Regions from separate parts of the Mesorhizobium sp. IMUNJ 23033 genome, predicted to be linked through region 3. Evidence: predicted binding sites of a transcription regulator. Region 3 holds the regulator's gene; each other region holds the start of a gene.

The links. The regulator LexA, encoded in region 3, represses DNA repair genes until DNA is damaged. The targets are predictions, from matches to a motif close to TGTTCNNNNTGTGTTCNG.
Region 1: ACFX5Q_RS10245 (sel1 repeat family protein) is a predicted target of LexA. The motif match lies at 1,784-1,801, and genes of this name have one in related genera.
Region 2: ACFX5Q_RS27420 (helicase-related protein) is a predicted target of LexA. The motif match lies at 2,765-2,782, and genes of this name have one in related genera.

The regions. Positions count from the first base shown of each region.
Region 1 is NZ_JBJACT010000006.1:248,432-254,897, forward strand. It holds gene ACFX5Q_RS10225 (AMP nucleosidase) at 1-410, opposite strand, end outside; gene ACFX5Q_RS10230 (hypothetical protein) at 528-722, opposite strand; gene ACFX5Q_RS10235 (hypothetical protein) at 763-915, opposite strand; gene ACFX5Q_RS10240 (DUF2147 domain-containing protein) at 1,158-1,499, opposite strand; gene ACFX5Q_RS10245 (sel1 repeat family protein) at 1,936-2,202, shown strand; gene ACFX5Q_RS10250 (hypothetical protein) at 2,424-2,606, shown strand; gene ACFX5Q_RS10255 (ABC transporter substrate-binding protein) at 2,675-3,796, shown strand; gene ACFX5Q_RS10260 (acetyl/propionyl/methylcrotonyl-CoA carboxylase subunit alpha) at 3,858-5,822, opposite strand; gene ACFX5Q_RS10265 (hypothetical protein) at 5,872-6,246, opposite strand; gene ACFX5Q_RS10270 (O-acetyl-ADP-ribose deacetylase) at 6,367-6,466, opposite strand, start outside.
Region 2 is NZ_JBJACT010000031.1:16,528-22,993, forward strand. It holds gene ACFX5Q_RS27420 (helicase-related protein) at 1-2,598, opposite strand, end outside; gene ACFX5Q_RS27425 (TetR family transcriptional regulator) at 3,290-3,874, opposite strand; gene ACFX5Q_RS27430 (FAD-dependent oxidoreductase) at 3,958-5,208, shown strand; gene phbB (acetoacetyl-CoA reductase) at 5,309-6,034, opposite strand; gene ACFX5Q_RS27440 (acetyl-CoA C-acetyltransferase) at 6,120-6,466, opposite strand, start outside.
Region 3 is NZ_JBJACT010000005.1:142,001-148,466, forward strand. It holds gene trpC (indole-3-glycerol phosphate synthase TrpC) at 1-188, shown strand, start outside; gene moaC (cyclic pyranopterin monophosphate synthase MoaC) at 191-685, shown strand; gene glp (gephyrin-like molybdotransferase Glp) at 686-1,891, shown strand; gene ACFX5Q_RS07885 (alpha/beta hydrolase) at 1,900-2,730, opposite strand; gene kynU (kynureninase) at 2,760-4,007, opposite strand; gene lexA (transcriptional repressor LexA) at 4,464-5,204, shown strand; gene ACFX5Q_RS07900 (ComEC/Rec2 family competence protein) at 5,198-6,466, opposite strand, start outside.

The DNA of each region.
Region 1 (6,466 bases), on a different contig from region 3:
CGTTCGGCGGCAGTGCCGTCGACATGGGTGCCTTCAAGGAAGGCGAAATGCAGCGGGATCGGCGTGGTCGATTCGGAAACCGTGACCTGAACGCCGTGATTGCGCATGATCAGGCGAAGCTGTTCGATGAGATAGCTCTCGAAGAGCATCGGCTGGGTGATGGTGGTCGAGAAATGGCCTGGCGTCGGCATATGGCCATAGGCCTGCCGCGAGTCGATCTGCGTGAAGGAACTCGTGGTGACGCCGATCTCCGGGTAGAAGGCCCGGTAGCGCTTGTTATAGTCGCCGCCCGCGGCCAGCGCCGTGAAGGAATCGCGCAGGAATTTGGTGTTGCGGTCGTAAAGCGCTTGCAAGGCCGCGACCGCCTTCTTGGCGTCGTCGAAGCTCCGCTTGCCGAAAGGCTCCGGCATGACGACCGATTCGATGGCTTGGGGGTAGATTCGCTTTTCCATGGCTCAATATAGAGATTTGGAAGAGCGCTTGGGAGGGGTCGAAAGCCCGAACGTGACCGAGCGCGTGTTTTTTCTTCAGCCGCGCTGCAAGCTGACCAGCAGCACAAAGCCGACGCCGTTCTTCTTCAACGCCGGGGCCTCGATCGTCGAACCGGCATCGGCGCGGATCATCGGCACGGCCAGCACCGGGGCGGCGAGAAGCGTCAGGATGAGCGCTGTCCGCGGCAGGAGCCGAAGGATCTTCAGGGCGCTGATGGCGATGCGGTTCATGGTCGTTTGCTTTTCTCTGGGTTTCTGGTGCTTTGTCGTTTCAGTGGCGAAGATGGTTCGAACAGCCGAAGCTGCAGGAATTGGCTGCGTCCCAGGAGCGGGCCGGACGGCCTGCTTCGGCGACGAGGATGGCGAACAACATGCCGAACAGGCTTATCAGCAGGCAGACGATGGTGAAGCGGCGAGCGAGCATCGGCGTGGTGTCCTCCTTCAATGCCGAGGAGAATGCCCGAATGCCTCTGAACCGGCTCTGATGCCGGCGTTCATCTGCGGTTCAAATTGATTGACGGTGTTTTGGACCGTCGCGCAGGGGCGTGAGGTCGTGGCTGTGCGCCTGTCCGCTGGCGACAACAAGTCGGCGGCGCTACCGCGCCGCGCAAAAAGAAACGGGGCCGCGAAGTGCCCCGTTCTCTCATTCTTTGGTGGTAAAGACGATCAGAGCTTGTGCCAGGTCTGGCTCTTGCAGATCAGTCCGCCGAGCACGCAGCCGCTCATCTTGAGCGAGGTGCCCGAAAGCGTCGCCTTGCCGGAATAAGTCTTGTCGTTTGCCGGATCGGTGATGCTGCCGGCATATTTGCTGTCGCCGGCAGGTTTGAGCGAGCCTATGGTCTTGCCGGCATATTTGCCGGTCTTCAGCGTGATGGAAAACGAACCGCCGCCGGCGATGGCTGCGGTATCGCCGGCCTGTGTCTTCCAATTGCCTTCGATCGGGTCGGCCCATGCCGCACCGGTCATGATCAAGGTGGCCGCCAGGGCCAGGCTCACTTTTCGAAACATGTCTGTCCTCCCTATGGGTTTCGGTGGGGCTCCGTTCCGCCTTCCCGCCCCTTACGCAAACGTAAGCTAATCCAGCTTCCGGCAAAACAAAAGCGGTGCCGCCACGGAAGGTTGCGGGATTTATTAGCTACCCGTCGGCGAACAAATGAAGCGATCTAAGCAGGGCCTTTGGTTCTCGTGGTTAGCGGAGTCTTGATCCCCGGTCCCGGAATTTTCGTCAAATTTTTCGCAAGCAGGCAGAATAGCTGGCTTTGTATCCTTAACGAATTTCCGTGTTTACCTCTTGTTTTAGCTTTGTTTTCCTCAAATTAAGCACGCCATTTAACGACGGATTCAAGGCTCGGCTGCATTCTCGAAAGCATCGAAAGAGCGGCCCCCCAATGGACACCAAGGGACAGAAGGAGGCAGCTCTCGGGAGCCAGACAGGGGATTTGAAATGGCACGTTTTGAAATGCTTGAAGCCGGCTTCGGCGCCATGGGGGCAACTGCCCAGGCCGACATTCTTTTCGAACTGGGCATGATGTATGCGACCGGCCGCGATTGCGAGACCGATGTCGTCGCCGCCCACAAATGGTTCAACATCGCCGCCATCAAGGGTTCGGTCCGCGCCGCGGAATTGCGCTCGGAACTGTCGGCCGCGATGTCCAAGGTCGAGATCGCCAAGGCGCTGCGCGAAGCGCGCGAATGGATGACGATGCACTAAGCACCGGGCTCCCGGTGCCCAGATCACGTGCAGTGAGATCACGGGGCAGGAATGCTTTTGGTCAAGGCCGCGAAAGACGGCCGGCCCACCAGGGACAAGGCCGCGAGAAGACGACCATACGAACAAGACCAAGAACACGGCAGGCCAAATCCGGTCAAGCCGTGCGGCAGGCAGGGAAGTAATCGGGGTTTCGGGGCGCGGGGGCGTTCGGGGAAGCTCCATTGGCAAAAGCCGCGACCGGCCGGGACAAGGCCGGCGCGGCTTTTGGCTGTTTCGGCCCGGCCAAGATCATGGTCATACAACAAGACCAGGCCGCGTCGATGACTGAAGTATGTTCGGCGGTGATACTGCGCAGGCCCAATCGAGTGCCGGCGATGCGCCAAGACATGCCGGGCGAAGGGTGAAATTGTCCCGCCTCTCTGGAAGAAGCGTGGCCGGAAGGGTCGCGCGTGAGTGGAGGAGCACTATCACCATGAAAAAATTGGGTATTTTGAGCACGGCCGTATTGGGCCTGATGATGAGCGCACCGGTTGCGTTTGCCGACGACATCACCGTCTCGGTGGTCGGCCCGATGACCGGCCAACTCGCCAACATCGGCGACCAGTTCAAGCAGGGTGCACAGGCAGCCGCCGACGCCATCAATGCCGCCGGCGGTGTCAACGGCAACAAGATCAAACTCGACATCCAGGACGACCAGTGCGATCCGAAGCAGGCTGTTTCGGTCGCCAACCGCATCGTTGCCGACGGCACCAAGTTCGTCGACGGCCATGCCTGCTCGGGTTCGAGCATTCCGGCCTCGGCCGTCTATGCCGAAGCCGGCACGCTGATGATGAGCCCGGCGTCGTCAAATCCGGAACTGACCGATGCCGCGGCAAAGGCCGGCTGGCCGACGATCATGCGCCTCTATACGCGCGACGATGCGCAGGGCGCCTTCATCGGTCCGTGGATCGCCAAGAAATACGCCGGCAAGAACGTCGTCATCCTGCATGACAAGAGCGCCTACGGCCAGGGCGTTGCCGACGCCGTCAAGGCGACGATGAATGCCGGCGGCCTCAACGAGGTGAATTACGAAGGCATCAATGCCGGCGAGAAGGACTATTCGGCTCTCGTCACCAAGCTGAAGGAACTGAAGGCAGACGTGGTCTATTTCGGTGGCTACCACCCCGAAGCCGGCCTCATCCTGCGCCAGGCTGCCGAGCAGAACGTCAAGTTCCAGCTGATCATGCCGGACTCGATCGCCTCGCCGGAATTCTGGCAGATCGCCGGCCCGGCCGGCGAAGGCACCATGTTCGTCTTCCCGTCGGACCCGCAGGCCAAGCCCGAAGCCAAGGACGCCATCGCCAAGATCAAGGCCGGCGGCTTCGTGCCGGAAGGCTTTACGCTGTTCTCCTATGCCGTGGTTCAGGCCTTCGCCGAAGGCATCAAGCGCGCCGGCAGCGATGACCCGGCCAAGGTCGCCGAAGCGCTGAAGAACGGCCAGCCGATCAGCACCGTGGTCGGCGAAGTCACCTTCGACGAGAAGGGTGACCTGAAGAACGCCAGCTACGACATCAACCAGTGGCACGACGGCAAATACGCGCCGATCCAGCCGTGATCTTCTCTACCTGACAGTTGGAAATGGCCGGGCTTGCCCGGCCATTTTCATTTTCGGGCGGCTATCCCTGGTCCTGCTCGGCAAAGCGCACCAGTACGGTGCCGTCGCTGACCTGCGCGCCCTCGACCGCGATCTCGGCGATCACGCCGTCATGCGGCGCGGCAATCGTATGTTCCATTTTCATTGCTTCCAGGATCAGCAGCGGCTGGCCCTTGGTGACGGCGTCGCCTTTGCCCACGCGCACCAGCTTGACCAGGCCCGGCATCGGTGCCCGCAGGGTGTCTGAAGCGGCGGCGGCTTCGTCCGCCTTGGCCAGCGGATCCGGCACCGCGAAATTGTAGCTGGTCGCGCCTTCGAACACGGTGACGTGGCCGGGCCAGCGCGCGAGGCGAGGGGAGGCGCGAAGATCGTGCGAATTGACACCTTCGTAGGGAGCGCTCAGCGCGACCTCGAAGCGTCCGTCCTGCCGCACCGAAACCCGCGCGAGGATATCCTCCTCGCCATGGCGCAGCCGCGTGCGCCGCGCCACCATGTGGAAATGCGCATAGCCGGAAAGCGATGACCAGGGATCGTCGGATGGCACTTGCGCCCCGGCGCCGGAGGCCGCGAGCGCTGCTGCGGCGACGGTCTCGCCGCTCGGCGGCGGGACGACGGTCAGCGCCTCCTGATGCCGGCCGATCAGACTGGTGTCGATATCGCCGGCCGAAAAATCCGCATCGGCGGCAAGCGCCGCCAGAAACGCGGTGTTGACGGTCGAGCCGGCGATCTCGGTCTGCGCCAGCGCGGAGCCGAGCGCATCGAGTGCTGCAGGCCTGTCCTTGCCGTGGACGACCAGCTTGGCGATCATCGGGTCGTAGAAGGGCGAGATCGCATCGCCCGCCCGCACGCCGGTCTCGATGCGTATGGTAGCGCCTTCCGGTGTTGCGTCGGGGAATTTCAGATGATGCAGGGTGCCTGTCGCCGGCAGGAATCCCTTTGCCGCGTCTTCGGCATAGATACGTGCCTCGAAGGCATGGCCGGAGAGTTGGATATCGCCCTGCGTCTTCGGCAGCTTCTCGCCGGCCGCCACCCTGAGCTGCCATTCGACCAGGTCGGTGCCGGTGACCATTTCGGTGACGGGATGCTCGACCTGCAGGCGGGTGTTCATCTCCATGAACCAGAAGCGGTCCGCCTTCAGCCCTTGCGAGGCATCGACGATGAATTCGATGGTGCCGGCGCCGGAATAGCTTATCGCCTTGGCGGCCTTCACCGCCGCTTCCGTCATCGCCTTGCGCAATGCCGGCGTCATGCCGGGGGCAGGGGCTTCCTCGATCACCTTCTGGTGGCGGCGCTGCGCCGAGCAGTCGCGTTCGTAGAGATGCACGACGTTGCCGAAATTGTCGCCGAACACCTGCACCTCGATGTGCCTTGGCTTGTCGACATATTTTTCCACCAGGACGCGGTCGTCGCCGAACGCCGCCTTGGCCTCGCGCCGCGCGCCCGACAGCGCTTCGGAGAAATCGTCGGGATGCTCGACGCGCCGCATGCCCTTGCCGCCGCCGCCGGCGCGCGCCTTGATCAGCACGGGGTAACCGATCTCGCGTGCTTTGGAGGCGAGCAGCACGATCTCCTGCGCCTCGCCATGATAGCCCGGCACCACCGGCACGCTGGCCTTTTCCATCAGCCGCTTGGCAGCGTCCTTCAGTCCCATGGCGCGGATCGAGGCCGCCGACGGGCCGATAAAGGTGAGCCCCGCCGCGGTCACCTGGTCGACGAAATCAGGGTTTTCCGAGAGGAAGCCGTAGCCGGGGTGGATCGCCTGCGCGCCCGTCGCCAAGGCCGCGGCGACCATCTTGTCGCCGCGCAGATAGCTTTCGCCGACCGGCGAGGGACCGATATGCACGGCTTCGTCGGCCATCGCGACATGCATGGCTTTAGCGTCGGCGTCGGAATAGACGGCGACACAGCGCACACCCATTTTGCGCGCCGTGCGGATCACCCGACAGGCGATCTCACCGCGATTGGCGATCAGGATCTTGGCGAACATGGAGCCTCCCGGGTTTGCTTCGGGCGGCGCCAGTCTGGCAGGAACCAGCCTACTTGGAAGCTGCGATCTCGCAAGCGCCGCCGGTTGTGACCTTGTAATGAGCGCGGGTGGCTTTGCAGGATTTCATCGCCAGTTCTTCGGCCGCCTTCTGCGATTGCGCATTCAGGTGCGCGCCGCAGATTATGTAGATCGACGTCACCCGCATGTAGGGCGTGGTCGCATAGGCCGAGTGGCCGCTGGCCGCCACATAGGCATTGTATGCCTTGGTGCAATCGGACTTCGGGTTTCCCGACAAAGTCGGGTGGAAACGGATATCGCCCTTGTTCCCAGCCAGCGATGCCGCCGACCCGACGCCGGGCACCACGAATATAAGCAATCCTGCAAGTATCGAGACAGTCGTCTTGCGAAAGTATTTCAGTTCCATTTTCATCCCATGCCCATTGGAAAGTGCAGGATGAGCAATAGCGCCTAACTTCCGGCGCCGCCAGTTCTGGAATGAAAAATCGCACTTCGAGCTGTGGATCGATCGCTTCGGCCATGCAGTCTAGGCTCCACGATGGGCAGCAACGACCTGCCGGTATAGTTCTGCTGTCTGCTCGTCGAAACAGCAGAAGATGACGGTTTCTGGAACCGTGTTCTTATCG
Region 2 (6,466 bases), on a different contig from region 3:
TTCGGCCGTGGTCTGAGCGACAGTGTCGGCAACGGCTTCCGCCGCCACAGCCTGCTCGGCCTTTGCCGCCTCTTCCGCTGCCAGTTTGGCTGCGCGCGCGGCATTGTCCTGCGCTTCGAGCCGCGCCTTGACTTCGGTGGCAGGCTTCGGTTCGGCGCGGTAGCCGAGACCCTTCAGGATCTCTTCCATGTCGTCGGCGGTGGCGCCAAGGATCGACATCATCGGCGGCGTCACCATGAAGGCGTTGCCGTCATAGGCGCCGTCGGGGCGCTGTCCGAGGCCCGGCTTCCAGTTGGTCGCCGGACGGATCAAGTCGGCCAGCCGCTCGAGGATGTCGACGCGGACCGCGCGGCGGCCGAGATTGCGGTAGCCGGCGAGTTTGTAAAAGGATTTGTCGAAGGTCGGATCGATGACCACCGAGGTGCGGCCCGACGCCAGGGCGTGAACCACGTCGCCAAAACCCGGCTTCTCCTTGCCGTCATTCTTCAATGCCCAAAGCAATGTCACCAGTCCGGCAGGCGCCGGCTTGACCAGCGCCGGCACGAAGACATGGTAGGCGCCGAAGCGCACGCCCAGCCGGCGCAATGCGGCGCGACCTTCCTGATCGAGCGACTTCATCTCTTCGGCAATGTCGCGGCGGTTGATGAGGCCGAAATTCTCGACCAGCTGGAAGGCGATGCCGCGGCCGATGCCGGTGATCTGGTCGGCGTTCTTCAAGTCGACCAGCGGCTTCAGCAGGGATTCGACCTGGAAGTTGACGAAGCGCTCGGCGCGCGCCGCGACCTTGTCGCGGGCGGGACCGGTAAGCTGCTCGTCGGCCAACAGGACAAGGCGCGGCTTCAGCGGCTCGTCGCCGGCGACCAGCGTGCCGACCGGCGCGCCGATCCAGCGCAGCGTGCCGTCGGAGCCGAGCGCGATGTCGCCATTGGCGCAGGCGCCGAAGCGTTCGGCGCGCGCCTCGAATTCGGTGGCCAAAGCCTTTTGTGCCGCCGTGCGTACGGCCTTGGCATCCTCGCCGCCGGCGCTCTGGTCGGCGGTGAAGCGGAACCCTTGCAACTCGCCGACATGATGGCCTTCGACAAGGACGGTTCCGGTAGGGCTAATTTCGGCTTCAGGCATGGTATTTTCTCTAAGGCGCCGCATGAGGACGGAAGTCCTGCGGTCTACGAAGCGTTTCGTCAACCGCTCATGCAGCGCATCCGACAATCTGTCTTCGATTTCGCGCGTCTTTTCCTGCCAGTGTGCCTGATCGGCCAGCCAGCCGGGCCGGTTGGAAACGAAAGTCCAGGTGCGGATCTGGGCGATCCGGTGCGACAGCGTGTCGATGTCGCCGTCTGTCGTGTCGGCACGCCGCACCTGCTCGGCCATGTAGTTCTCGTCGACATGGCCATGCCGGGCGAGGTCCATATAGATCGAGGCGATGAGGTCGGAATGCTGGGCCGGCGCGATCTTCCTGTAGTCGGGGAGCGCGCAGGCTTCCCACAGCAGCGCCACTCGCTTGGCGTCGGTGGCCAGAGCGCGGATGTCCGCGTCGCGCGACAGGTGCTCGAGCGCTTGAGCATCGACCGCCGGCAGCGCCCGCGTCAGGCCCTCAACCGGCGCGTTGGTCTCGATCGAGCGCTTCAGCGCATCGAGGCTGGCGAAATCGAAATCGGCGGTGCGCCATTGCAGCACCTTCACCGGATCGAAATCGTGCCCCTCGATCTTCTTGACCAGTTCTTCGTCGAGCGGATCGACCTGGCCGGTGACGCCGAAAGTGCCGTCGCGCAGATGTCGGCCGGCGCGGCCGGCGATCTGGCCGAGTTCGGCGGATGTGAGGTCGCGAAACTGGTAGCCGTCGAACTTGCGGTTCTGGGCGAAGGCGACATGGTCGAGGTCGAGGTTGAGGCCCATGCCGATGGCGTCGGTGGCGACGAGGTAATCGACATCGCCGGACTGGAACAGCGCCACCTGGGCGTTGCGGGTACGCGGCGAGAGCGCGCCGAGCACGACGGCGGCACCGCCCTGCTGGCGACGGATCAATTCGGCGATGGCATAGACCTCGTCCGCCGAGAATGCGACGATCGCCGTGCGCCGGGGCAGACGGGTCAGCTTCTTCGAGCCGGCATAGGCGAGGTGCGACAGCCGCGGCCGCGTCACCACCGAGACGCCCTTCAGCAGGCGCTGCAGGATGCCGTGCATGGTGGCCGCGCCCAAGAGTAGCGTTTCCTGGCGGCCGCGCAGATGCAGGATGCGATCGGTGAAGATGTGGCCGCGCTCGAGATCGCCGGCGAGCTGGACCTCGTCGATGGCGACGAAGGCGGCGTCGGTCTCGCGCGGCATGGCTTCGACGGTGCAGACCGAATATTTGGCGCCCACCGGCTGGATCTTCTCCTCGCCGGTGATGAGCGCCACCTTATGAGCGCCGACCTTTTCGCAGACGCGCGTGTAGACTTCGCGCGCCAGCAGCCTGAGCGGCAGGCCGATGACTCCGCTTTCATGCGCCACCATGCGTTCGATGGCGAGATGGGTCTTGCCGGTGTTGGTCGGGCCGAGCACGGCCGTCACGTCGCGGCCCGAAAGGATCAGCGGCTGGGAGTGTTTCGGCTGGATGTTCATCGGCTCGGAAATAACGCTTCTGCCGCTCGTTGCCGGGGAGCACGCCAGTGGTGGCGCGTGTGACAGCCGACACATAAGGATTTCAGGCGCGAAGCGAAAGCGGAATGTTCCGCAGATGGGGCGAAGAGCCGTCCGGCTCGCGCGAAATCCGGTCCCGATTAAGAGTTGGAACGAGTCTGGAACGAATCGGCGACGAATCACCGACTCTCGCTGATTCAGGTTTTGTTCACGGCTACATGTGGATTTTTGGGTGGCGAGTCTCACCACATGCTGAATCGCTAAACTGGCCCGATTTATGCAGAGAGAACAACGCTGTTAACTTTTGCCGGGGAACGATCGCCGCACCCAGCTCGACCTCGGCCAACATTATGAAATCGTTGACTTTTCCTAACGGACCTTAACCATTTGGCCGAGATTTTCGGGCCTCGCCGTTAACGTTTCGGCCAAAGCCGGAACGAATCGGCGACGAATCAGCGATGTCAGTATGTTCCCGGTTTGTTCACCCCAACAGGTTGTGCTTAAAACAGGTTTTCCACCGAGGAGTCACAGCTTGTGACGTCGGTTTTGCACAGCCTTGGCAGCTGCCGTTAACCTTTGCGTGCCACTCCGGCACAGATCGGTGTTGGGCGCACCGGTCGGCCCGATCATAGCACCACGACCAGGCTCGGCCAGCAATGCCAAAACGGCTGCTTCAGGACAGATCCTCTTCCGTCACATAGCGCTGCAAGGCAGAGCCGACATTCCGGATGATCTCGTCGTGGGAGAGGGCGACGACCTGAGGAAGCCGCAGCAGGTATCGGCACATCGCCAAACCCAGCAACTGGCTTGAGACGAGACCGGCTCGTCGACCCGCATCGGCGGGGTCGCCGACCGCCGCAACCACTGGCCTCACCTGGCTGGCAAACACCTCGCGCAGCTTTTCGGCAGCAAAGTCGTTGGACATCGCCGAACGCAGCAGAATTGTCATGCCAGGACCGCTGGCCGGACCTTCCCAGATTTCGAGAAAGCGCCTGATCAGTGTTTCGCCGATGGCGGCTCGGTCAATCATCCGCAGCTCCGGCAGATGCAGGTCGACAACCGCCGCCCTGGCGAACAGTTCGTCCTTGCTGCGGAAATAGCGGATCACCATGGCCGGATCGATCGAGGCATGCGCCGCGACATCGCGGATGGAGGCGCCGTCATAGCCGCGCTCGGCGAACAATAGCCGTGCGGCCTCGAGGATATGGGCCCGCGTGCGGTCCGACTTGCTGATTTTCTTCGCCTGATTCTGAGCCATGAAAATTCATATGCCAACGACTGTTGACAAATGCAATGGCGTCGATTAGAAAGTCAACACTTGTTGATAAACGGAGAGAGAAAATGTTGCCCGATACAACGGAAGTCCTGATCATTGGCGCCGGCCCGACCGGCATGGCGCTGTCCATCATGCTGCACCAGGCCGGTGTCGATCACGTGCTGATCGACAAGCTGGCGCAGGGCCTTCAGACTTCGCGCGCCGGCGTCATCCATGCGCAGACGCTGGAAGCGCTGCAGCCTCTCGGTGTCACCGAGCGGCTGGACGAACTTGCCCTGAAGCTGCAAAATTTCGCCATCCGCGACCGCAACCGGGCGCTGCTCAATCTTGATTTCGGCAAGCTTCCATCAAGGCATCCCTATCTGTTGATGCTGCCTCAGAACCTGACCGAGCTGGTGTTCGCCGAGCGGATCGCTGCCCTGGGCGGCGTCATTCATCGCGAAGTCGAGGCCAGGGCGGTTGTTCACGATGCTGACGGCGCCCGCGTGACGGTGGTCGAGAACGGTCGCGAGAAGCTGATATCGGCGCGCTACGTCGTCGGTGGTGACGGCATGAACAGCCTGGTGCGTAGCGCGACCGGCATCGAGTTCGACGGCGCTGCCTATGACGGGTCGTTCGTGCTTGCCGACGTCCGCCTCGACTGGCCGATCGGGCCGAAGGAAGTGTCGCTGTTCTTTGCGCCGGCCGGGCTGGTGGTGGTGGCGCCGCTTCCGGACGGGTCATACCGTATCGTTGCAACAATGGATGACGCGCCGGAAAAGCCAGGGATTGCCGACATCCAGGCGCTGCTCGACAGCCGTGGGCCGACCAGACAGCGCGCCCGGGTGCTCGACCTGGCGTGGAGTTCGCGTTTTCGCGTGCATCACCGCCTGGTCCGGTCGTATCGCAAGGACCGGTTGTTCCTCATGGGCGATGCCGCGCACGTGCACAGCCCGGCAGGGGGACAGGGCATGAACACCGGCATTATCGACGCGGTCATGCTTGGCGAATTGCTCGGCGATGTGGTGAACGGCGTGCGCACGGAAGCCGAGCTCGACCTCTACGAAAAGCTGCGGCGACCGGCGGCCCAGGAGGTGCTTGAGCTGGCGGGCAGGATGACCGAGATGGCACTTACCCGTAATCCGGTGAAGCGGTTCGTCCGCAATCTGCTGCTCTCGCTGATGAACCTCAATCCATTGCTCAAGCGTCGCATGGCCTTGAAACTGTCGGGCCTCAGCCGCGCGCCGCTGGCCCGGTTGCCGGCACCTTCGCGTGTGCCGGGTTCAATTGCTCCCGGCAAGCCCGTAGCCAAACCAGCGCTGAAGCTTGCCGCCTGACAACTGCGATTGTCACGGCAACGAGCCTCGATCGTGGGCGCGTAGATCTGTACCGGCCGTTAGGCCGGTACGTCAGTTGTCGCGGAACGGACTCGAAACCTCAGGCGAAATACTGTCCGCCATTGGCGGAGATGGTCGAGCCGGTGATGAAGCCGGCTTCATCGGAAGCCAGGAAGACGACGCAGCGCGCGATCTCTTCCGGCTCGCCGAGGCGACCGACCGGGATCTGCGGGATGATGCGTTCGTTGAGCACCTTCTCGTCGATCGCCTTGACCATCTCGGTGGCGATGTAGCCCGGGCAGATGATGTTGACGGTGATGCCGGCGCGGGCGCCTTCCTGGGCGAGCGCCTTCGAGAAGCCGATGTCGCCGGCCTTGGCGGCGGAATAGTTGACCTGGCCGGCCTGTCCCTTCTGGCCGTTGATCGAGGAAATGGTGATGACGCGGCCGAACTTGCGGTCGCGCATGCCGCCCCACAAAGGATGCGTCATGTTGAAGACACCGGAAAGGTTGGTGTCGATGACTTCCTTCCACTGCTCGCGCGTCATCTTGTGGAACATGCCGTCGCGGGTGATGCCGGCATTGTTGACGAGCACGGAAACCGGGCCGAGATCGGCCTCGACCTGCCTGATGCCGGCGGCGCAGGCGTCATAGTCGGCGACCGACCATTTGTAGGTCTTGATGCCGGTTTCGGCAGTGAACTTCGTCGCCGCCTCGTCATTGCCGGCGTAGTTCGCGGCAACCGAATAGCCGGCGTTCTTCAGCGCGACCGATACCGCGGCGCCGATGCCGCGCGACCCGCCCGTGACGATTGCTACCTTGCTCATGCGTTTCCCCTTTCGGTACCGCCCTGTTTTCGGGCGTTTCATGCAGAATGGAACGGGCGGCTCGCGCCGCCCGGATAGTCTGTCACTACAGCGCTTCGATGCACATGGCGACGCCCATGCCGCCGCCGATGCAGAGCGTGGCGAGGCCTTTCTTCGCACCGCGGCGGCGCATCTCGAAGACCAGCGTGTTGAAGATGCGGGCACCGGAAGCGCCGATCGGATGGCCGATGGCGATGGCGCCGCCATTGACGTTGACGATCGAGGGATCCCAGCCCATGTCCTTGTTGACGGCGCAGGCCTGGGCGGCGAAGGCCTCATTGGCCTCGACCAGGTCGAGGTCGCCGACCGACCAGTCGGCCTTTTCCAACGCCTTGCGCGAGGCGGGAATGGGTCCGGTGCCCATGATCTGCGGATCGACGCCGGCGGTGGCCC
Region 3 (6,466 bases):
CGGCGATGGTGCCGGCAGACCGGCTGCTGGTCAGCGAGAGCGGTATCTTCACGCATGAGGACTGCCGCAGGCTGGAGACAAGCGGCATCGGCACCTTCCTCGTCGGCGAGAGTCTGATGCGCCAGCAGGACGTGGCGGCTGCCACGTCCCTGCTTCTGACTGGCAAGGCGCCGGCCGAGGCCATCTGACGATGGCAGCCGCCCTCACCCATCTCGGCGCCAAGGGCGAGGCCAACATGGTCGATGTCGGCGACAAGGCCGAGACGACCCGCACGGCAATTGCCGAAGGCTTTGTCTCGATGCTTCCCGAAACGCTAGCAATGATCCTGGCCGGGGATGCCAAGAAGGGTGACGTGCTGGGCACGGCACGCATCGCCGGCATCATGGCGGCGAAGAAGACGCATGAATTGATCCCGCTCTGCCATCCGCTGCTGCTGACCAAAGTTTCCGTCGACATCGAGCCGGACCATTCGCTGCCGGGCCTGAAGGTCACTGCGCTGGCCCGCGTCACCGGCAAGACCGGCGTCGAGATGGAGGCGCTGACAGCGGCCTCGGTCGCGTGCCTGACCATCTACGACATGGCCAAGGCGGTCGATCGCGCCATGGTGATCTCCGGCATCAGGCTGGTCGAAAAGACCGGCGGCAAATCCGGCGACTACAGATCCGACCACAAGGCAGGCGCCTAGATGGCGCTGGTTCCGGTCGCCGAGGCGCTTGAACGCCTGCTGGATGGCGCTGCCCCGACAGGCAGCGAAAGCGTCGCGCTCATCGATGCCGCCGGCCGGGTGCTCGCCGAACCCGTCGTGGCGCTGCGCACCCAGCCGCCGTTCAACGCCTCCGCCATGGACGGCTACGCCGTTCGGGCAGCCGATATCGCCTCAGTCCCGGCGCGGCTTTCGGTGATCGGCATGGCGCCGGCCGGGCGCGGCTTCGACGGTGCTGTCCACAAGGGTCATGCGGTGCGTATTTTCACCGGCGCGCCACTGCCCGAAGGCGCCGACACCATCGTCATCCAGGAGAATGTCAGGGATCTCGGTGGTGGCGCCATCGAGGTGACGGAATCGACAGCCGAAGGACGCAACATCCGCCGCGTCGGTCTCGACTTCACCAGGGGCGACGTGCTGCTCGAAAAGGGGCGCCTGCTCGATCCGGCGGCACTCTCCCTGGCGGCCTCTGCCAACCATCCAGAAGTGACCGTGGTCAAAAGGCCGCTTGTCGCCATCATCGCCACCGGCGACGAACTCCTGCCGCCGGGCAGCGCGCTCGGCCCAGACCAGATCATCTCGTCCAATGCCTATGGTGTCGCCGCCGCCGCGCAGTCTGTAGGGGCGCGCGCGCTCGACCTCGGCATTGCCGCCGATCGCAAGGAGGCAATTGCCGCGCTGGTGCGGCAGGCGGTCGAGCACGGCGCCGATGTCATCGTTACGCTCGGCGGCGCCTCGGTCGGCGACCACGACCTGATCCACGACGTGCTGACCGGCGAAGGCATGACGCTCGACTTCTGGAAGATCGCCATGCGCCCGGGCAAGCCGCTGATGTTCGGCCGGCTCGGGGAGATATGCTGCATCGGCTTGCCCGGCAATCCAGTCGCCAGCCTCGTCTGCTCGCAACTGTTCCTGAAGCCGCTTCTGGCGCGGCTCGGCGGCCGCCGCTTCCAGCAGGACATACGCGCGGCCCGCCTCGGGACCGCGATGCCGGCCAACGATCTCAGGCAAGACTATGTGCGCGCGGTGGTTCGGGAAGAGGCCGGCGCGCTGGTGGCGACGCCCTTCGGCATCCAGGATTCCTCGATGCTGAGAATGCTCGCCGACGCCAACGGGCTGATCGTGCGCGAGCCGTTTGCGCCTGCCGCTGCAGCGGGTGCCACCTGCAGCGTGCTGATGCTGCGCTGAACCCGTTCCTATTCCGCGATCAGCGTCCGGGTCAGCGGATGCTCCGGGTCTGCAAGACCGTCGATGATGCTGAAATGGTGCCGGTCCGGCTCGACCACCGAGCTGGTCGCAGCGCCGAGGCCGGTCCAGATGTTGGCCAGCAGAGCGCTCTGACGCAGGAACTCGGCGCGCTCGCCACCGCCGACCCAGCAGGTCAGGCGTGCATTGTCCATCGGGCGCAGAAGGGCCGGGCTTTCGGTCAGCGCTTCGGCATCGTCGATCGCCAGCGTCTCGTTCATGGCGGTGCGCATGAGCGGGCGCAGGTCGTGCACACCCGAGATCGACACGACATGGCGTATGCGCCCCGTCACTCCGGGCGACAGAGGCGTGGTTGCGCTCGCCATCCGGCTGGCGAGATGGCCGCCGGCGGAATGTCCGATCAGCATCAGCGGCCCGTCGACCAGCGCCGCCGCCTTGCCGATCGCCGCGCCGACCTCCCTGACGATGCCGGCGATGCGTATCTCGGGACATGGCGTGTAGGAAGGCATCGCCACCGCATAACCGTGGCCTATCGGCCCAGCGGCAAGATGCGACCAGAAACTCTTGTCGAACGCTTTCCAATAGCCGCCGTGCACGAACACAACGAGCCCGTTGGGTGAGGTGCCCGGCAGGAAAAGATCGAGCCGGTTGCGCGGTCTATCGCCGTAGACGATGTCGAGCCGCGCCCTGCCCTCGGCCGAAAGAGCGTCGCGAAAGGCCCGCGCGGGCTCGACCCAAGCGGCCGGCCAGCGATCGCCGCCAGCGATGTTGGCGCCGTTCGTATAGGCGTTGTTCCAGTCGGAAATACGATGTTCGAGCACCTATGCCCTCCCCCTGCTCTCCTTGCCGCTCAGGTGACCGCTGTCTTGACAGCGAAACGTGCGTCCTTCCAGGCGCCGCTGCGCAGGATGTCTGCCAGAACTTCGACAGCGTGCCACACATCGGCGTAGCCGACATAGAGCGGGGTGAAGCCAAAGCGTATGGTCGACGGCGCCCGGAAATCGCCGATCACGCCACGTTCGATAAGCGCCCGCATGATCTGGTAGCCGTGCTCGTGCATGAATGAAATCTGGCTGCCGCGCCTGGCGCTGTCACGGGTGCTTTCGAGCGTGAGACCGTAGGCACCGCATTTTGCCTCGACGAGTTCGATGAACAGATCGGCCTGGGCGATGCTCTTCTTTCTCACGGCCGCCATGTCGACATCGTCCCAGATGGCGAGTGCGCCCTTCAGCGTGCGCATCGACAGGACCGGCTGTGTGCCGCACAGAAAACGGCGGATGCCGGTGCCGGCTGCGTAGGATTGCTCGAAAGCGAAGGGCCGTGCGTGGCTCCACCATCCGCTGAGCGGCTGCTGCACATCGGCATGATGGCGCTCGGCCGCGTAGATGAAGGCCGGAGAACCCGGACCGCCGTTCAGATATTTGTAAGTGCAGCCGACCGCGAAGTCGGCATTGGCCTTATCCAGTTCGACCGGCATGGCGCCCGCGGTGTGGCAGAGATCCCAGACGATCAGCGCCCCCGCGTCATGGGCGATGCGCGTCAGCGCGGTCATGTCTCGCAGTTCGCCTGACTTGTAGTTGACGTGGTTGACCAGCACCACGGCGACATTTTCGTCGATCAGCTCCTCGATCGTCGGCGCGTCGACGCCAGCGAGGCGGAGAACGGTGTTCTTTCGGGTCGAGGCCACGCCTTCAGCCATGTAGAGGTCGGTCGGAAAGCTGTCGCCTTCGGCGACGATGACGGGCCGATCCGGCCGCATGGCCATTGCGGCGTGCAGAACCTTGTAGATGTTGATCGAGGTGGTGTCGCAGACCACCGTTTGGCCGGACGCTGCGCCGATCAGGCGCCCCAGCTGGTCGCCGAGTTCGAGCGGCATGTCGAACCAGCCGGCCGTGTTCCATGCGCGGATGAGGTCCTGCGCCCATTCTTCGGTCGCCGCCTTGCGCAGCGCGTCGAAAGCGGCATGCGAGGCAGCGCCCAGCGAATTGCCGTCGAGATAGATCACCCCTTTGGGCAGGATGAAGCGGTCGCGCAGCGAGCGCAGTGGATCCGCGGCGTCCATCGCCTCGACGGCCGCAAGATCAGGAACTGCGGTCATGATATGTCTGCTCCCCTCCGCAGGACACCGGCACGCAATGACGACACACAGGCCGATCGGTACTTTCTCTCATCACTCGCCATCGCACTGCAAGAACCTGCCTTGATGACTTGTCGGCCCAACGACAACCCTCGACCTTTGCTCAAAGTTGGCATTTTGAGTTCGTTTCGTTCACGGTGCATCGAGCGGGCTGGATGGTCGAACACGGCCCGACCCGGGAATGTCTGCGCCAAATGATTGCCGGTACTGGAGCCTTCCAAGTCGGGCTGAGGCCATAAATGAAAACAAAATCAATGCGATGAAGCCGGACTCTGAGGGAGTTTGACATTCTCTGTCGACCACAACATCGTTTCGGGCACCTTAAGCCATTCATTAAACTTTAAACGGTTGCGGAACACAAATGGAACAGATAGTGTTTGTTCTGGTTTTGTTTTTCTGATTCCGTTGGGGGCCGCGATGCTGACACGCAAACAACATGAACTGCTGATGTTCATCCATGAGCGGCTGAAGGAAAGTGGTATTCCACCATCCTTCGACGAGATGAAGGAGGCGCTCGACCTTGCCTCGAAGTCGGGCATCCACCGGCTGATCACGGCGCTGGAGGAGCGCGGTTTCATTCGTCGGCTACCCAACCGGGCGCGCGCTCTCGAAGTGCTGCGCCTACCCGATTCGATCGCTCCCGGCCTCAATGCGGCGAAAAAGTTCTCGCCGAGCGTCATTCAGGGCAGTCTTGGGCAGGGCGGTCTCGGGCGGCAGATCAAGCCGATGGCATCGTCGCGCACGCCCCAGGCGGGCAACGACGACGATGCGGTCGCGGCAGTGTCCATCCCGGTGATGGGCCGGATCGCGGCCGGTGTGCCGATCGACGCCATCCAGCATCAGACGCACTCGATCTCGGTGCCGCCGGACATGATCATGGGCGGCGAGCACTACGCGCTGGAGGTCAAGGGCGATTCGATGATCGAGGCCGGGATTTTCGACGGCGATACGGTCATCATCCGCAATGCCGATACGGCGAGCCCGGGCGAGATCGTCGTGGCACTGGTCGACGAGGAGGAAGCGACGCTGAAGCGCTTCCGCCGCAAGGGCGCTTCGATCGCGCTGGAAGCCGCAAACCCGGCCTATGAAACCCGCATCTTCGGGCCCGACCGGGTCAAGGTGCAGGGCAAGTTGGTTGGCTTGATCCGGCGCTACTGAGGCGGCGGTGATTGTTTTGGCGGCGGTTTGCTGGCCTGCCTTTCGGGTCTCTTGTAAGACGGCAGGCCCCTCGCCTCGCGCGAAAATCTGCGCTGCTCGTGCCAGGGCCGGTACGGCTGCTCGATCGCGAAGTCTATCTCCGCTGGCGCGATTGCCGATTGCTGGTCGAAGAAGACGGCGGCGCTGCCCAAGCGGGCAAGCTGCCGTTTCTTGACGACAAGGACAAGCGGATTGCGGCAAGGGTCGTAGGCGGTGGCGTCGTTGACGATGATCAGGGTCGCGAAAGCACACGCTCTCCACGCGTCCTTGCGGTCTTCTGCATACGCGATGATGGCGCCGGACGGATGCCGTGCGAGGCACAGACCGGCGCTGCAGTAGAAGGGCGAGCCCGGCGGCAGGTCGGCCGGATCCATGTCGAACCGCGCGTCTCCCTTCTCGAAGGTCTCCGGTACGACAATGGTTTCGGCTTTCAGTGCCCGTTTCCAGTTGTCGGTGGTGAACTCGTTCGATCGCACCCGGTTGATGGCGAGTTCCCCGCCGCCGATCGGCATGACCACCAGATGCGCATCCTCCGAGATCAGGACATCCGGCGTGCGGGTGTCGGAAACCGTCAGCAGGCCGGCGAGCGCGAATGGAACGGCTGCCAGCCTGAGCCATGTCGTCGCCATGGTGGCGATGACCAGCGCGATGGTCACCAGCAGCACCGACTGAATGGAGATCAACCCGACGGCATCGACCGGCGAGCGCTCGGAAATCCATTCCGAGATCGCGATCATCGCCGTCAGCCCTTTGCCCATCAGATAGAGGGAGGGCCAATCGAGCCCGAAAGGCATCAGCAGCGCGCTGATTACGGCCAACAGCATGACGACCGAGACAATCGGCATGACGGCCAGGTTGGCAAACAGGCTGAGCGGCGACACGCGCTGAAAATGCCAGATGGCGAAGAGCGCTGTCGCACCGCCAGCGATGATGGAGGTCATGGCGAGACCGCCCATGCCGAGCAGGAATTTTCGCGTGACGAAGGCGAGCGGCGATCGCCTTGGCGGCGGCGATGTCGCCCTGCCGGCGCGGTAGTCCGACCAGCCGGCATAGGCGCCGACAAGGGCCGCGGTTGCCGCAAACGACATCTGGAAGCTCGGGCCGACCACTTCGTGCGGCGACACCAGGATGACGGCGATGGCCGAGATCGCCAGGTTACGCATGGTCAGCGCCGCGCGGTCGAACAGCACGGCGACCAGCATCACCGCCAGCATGATGAAGCT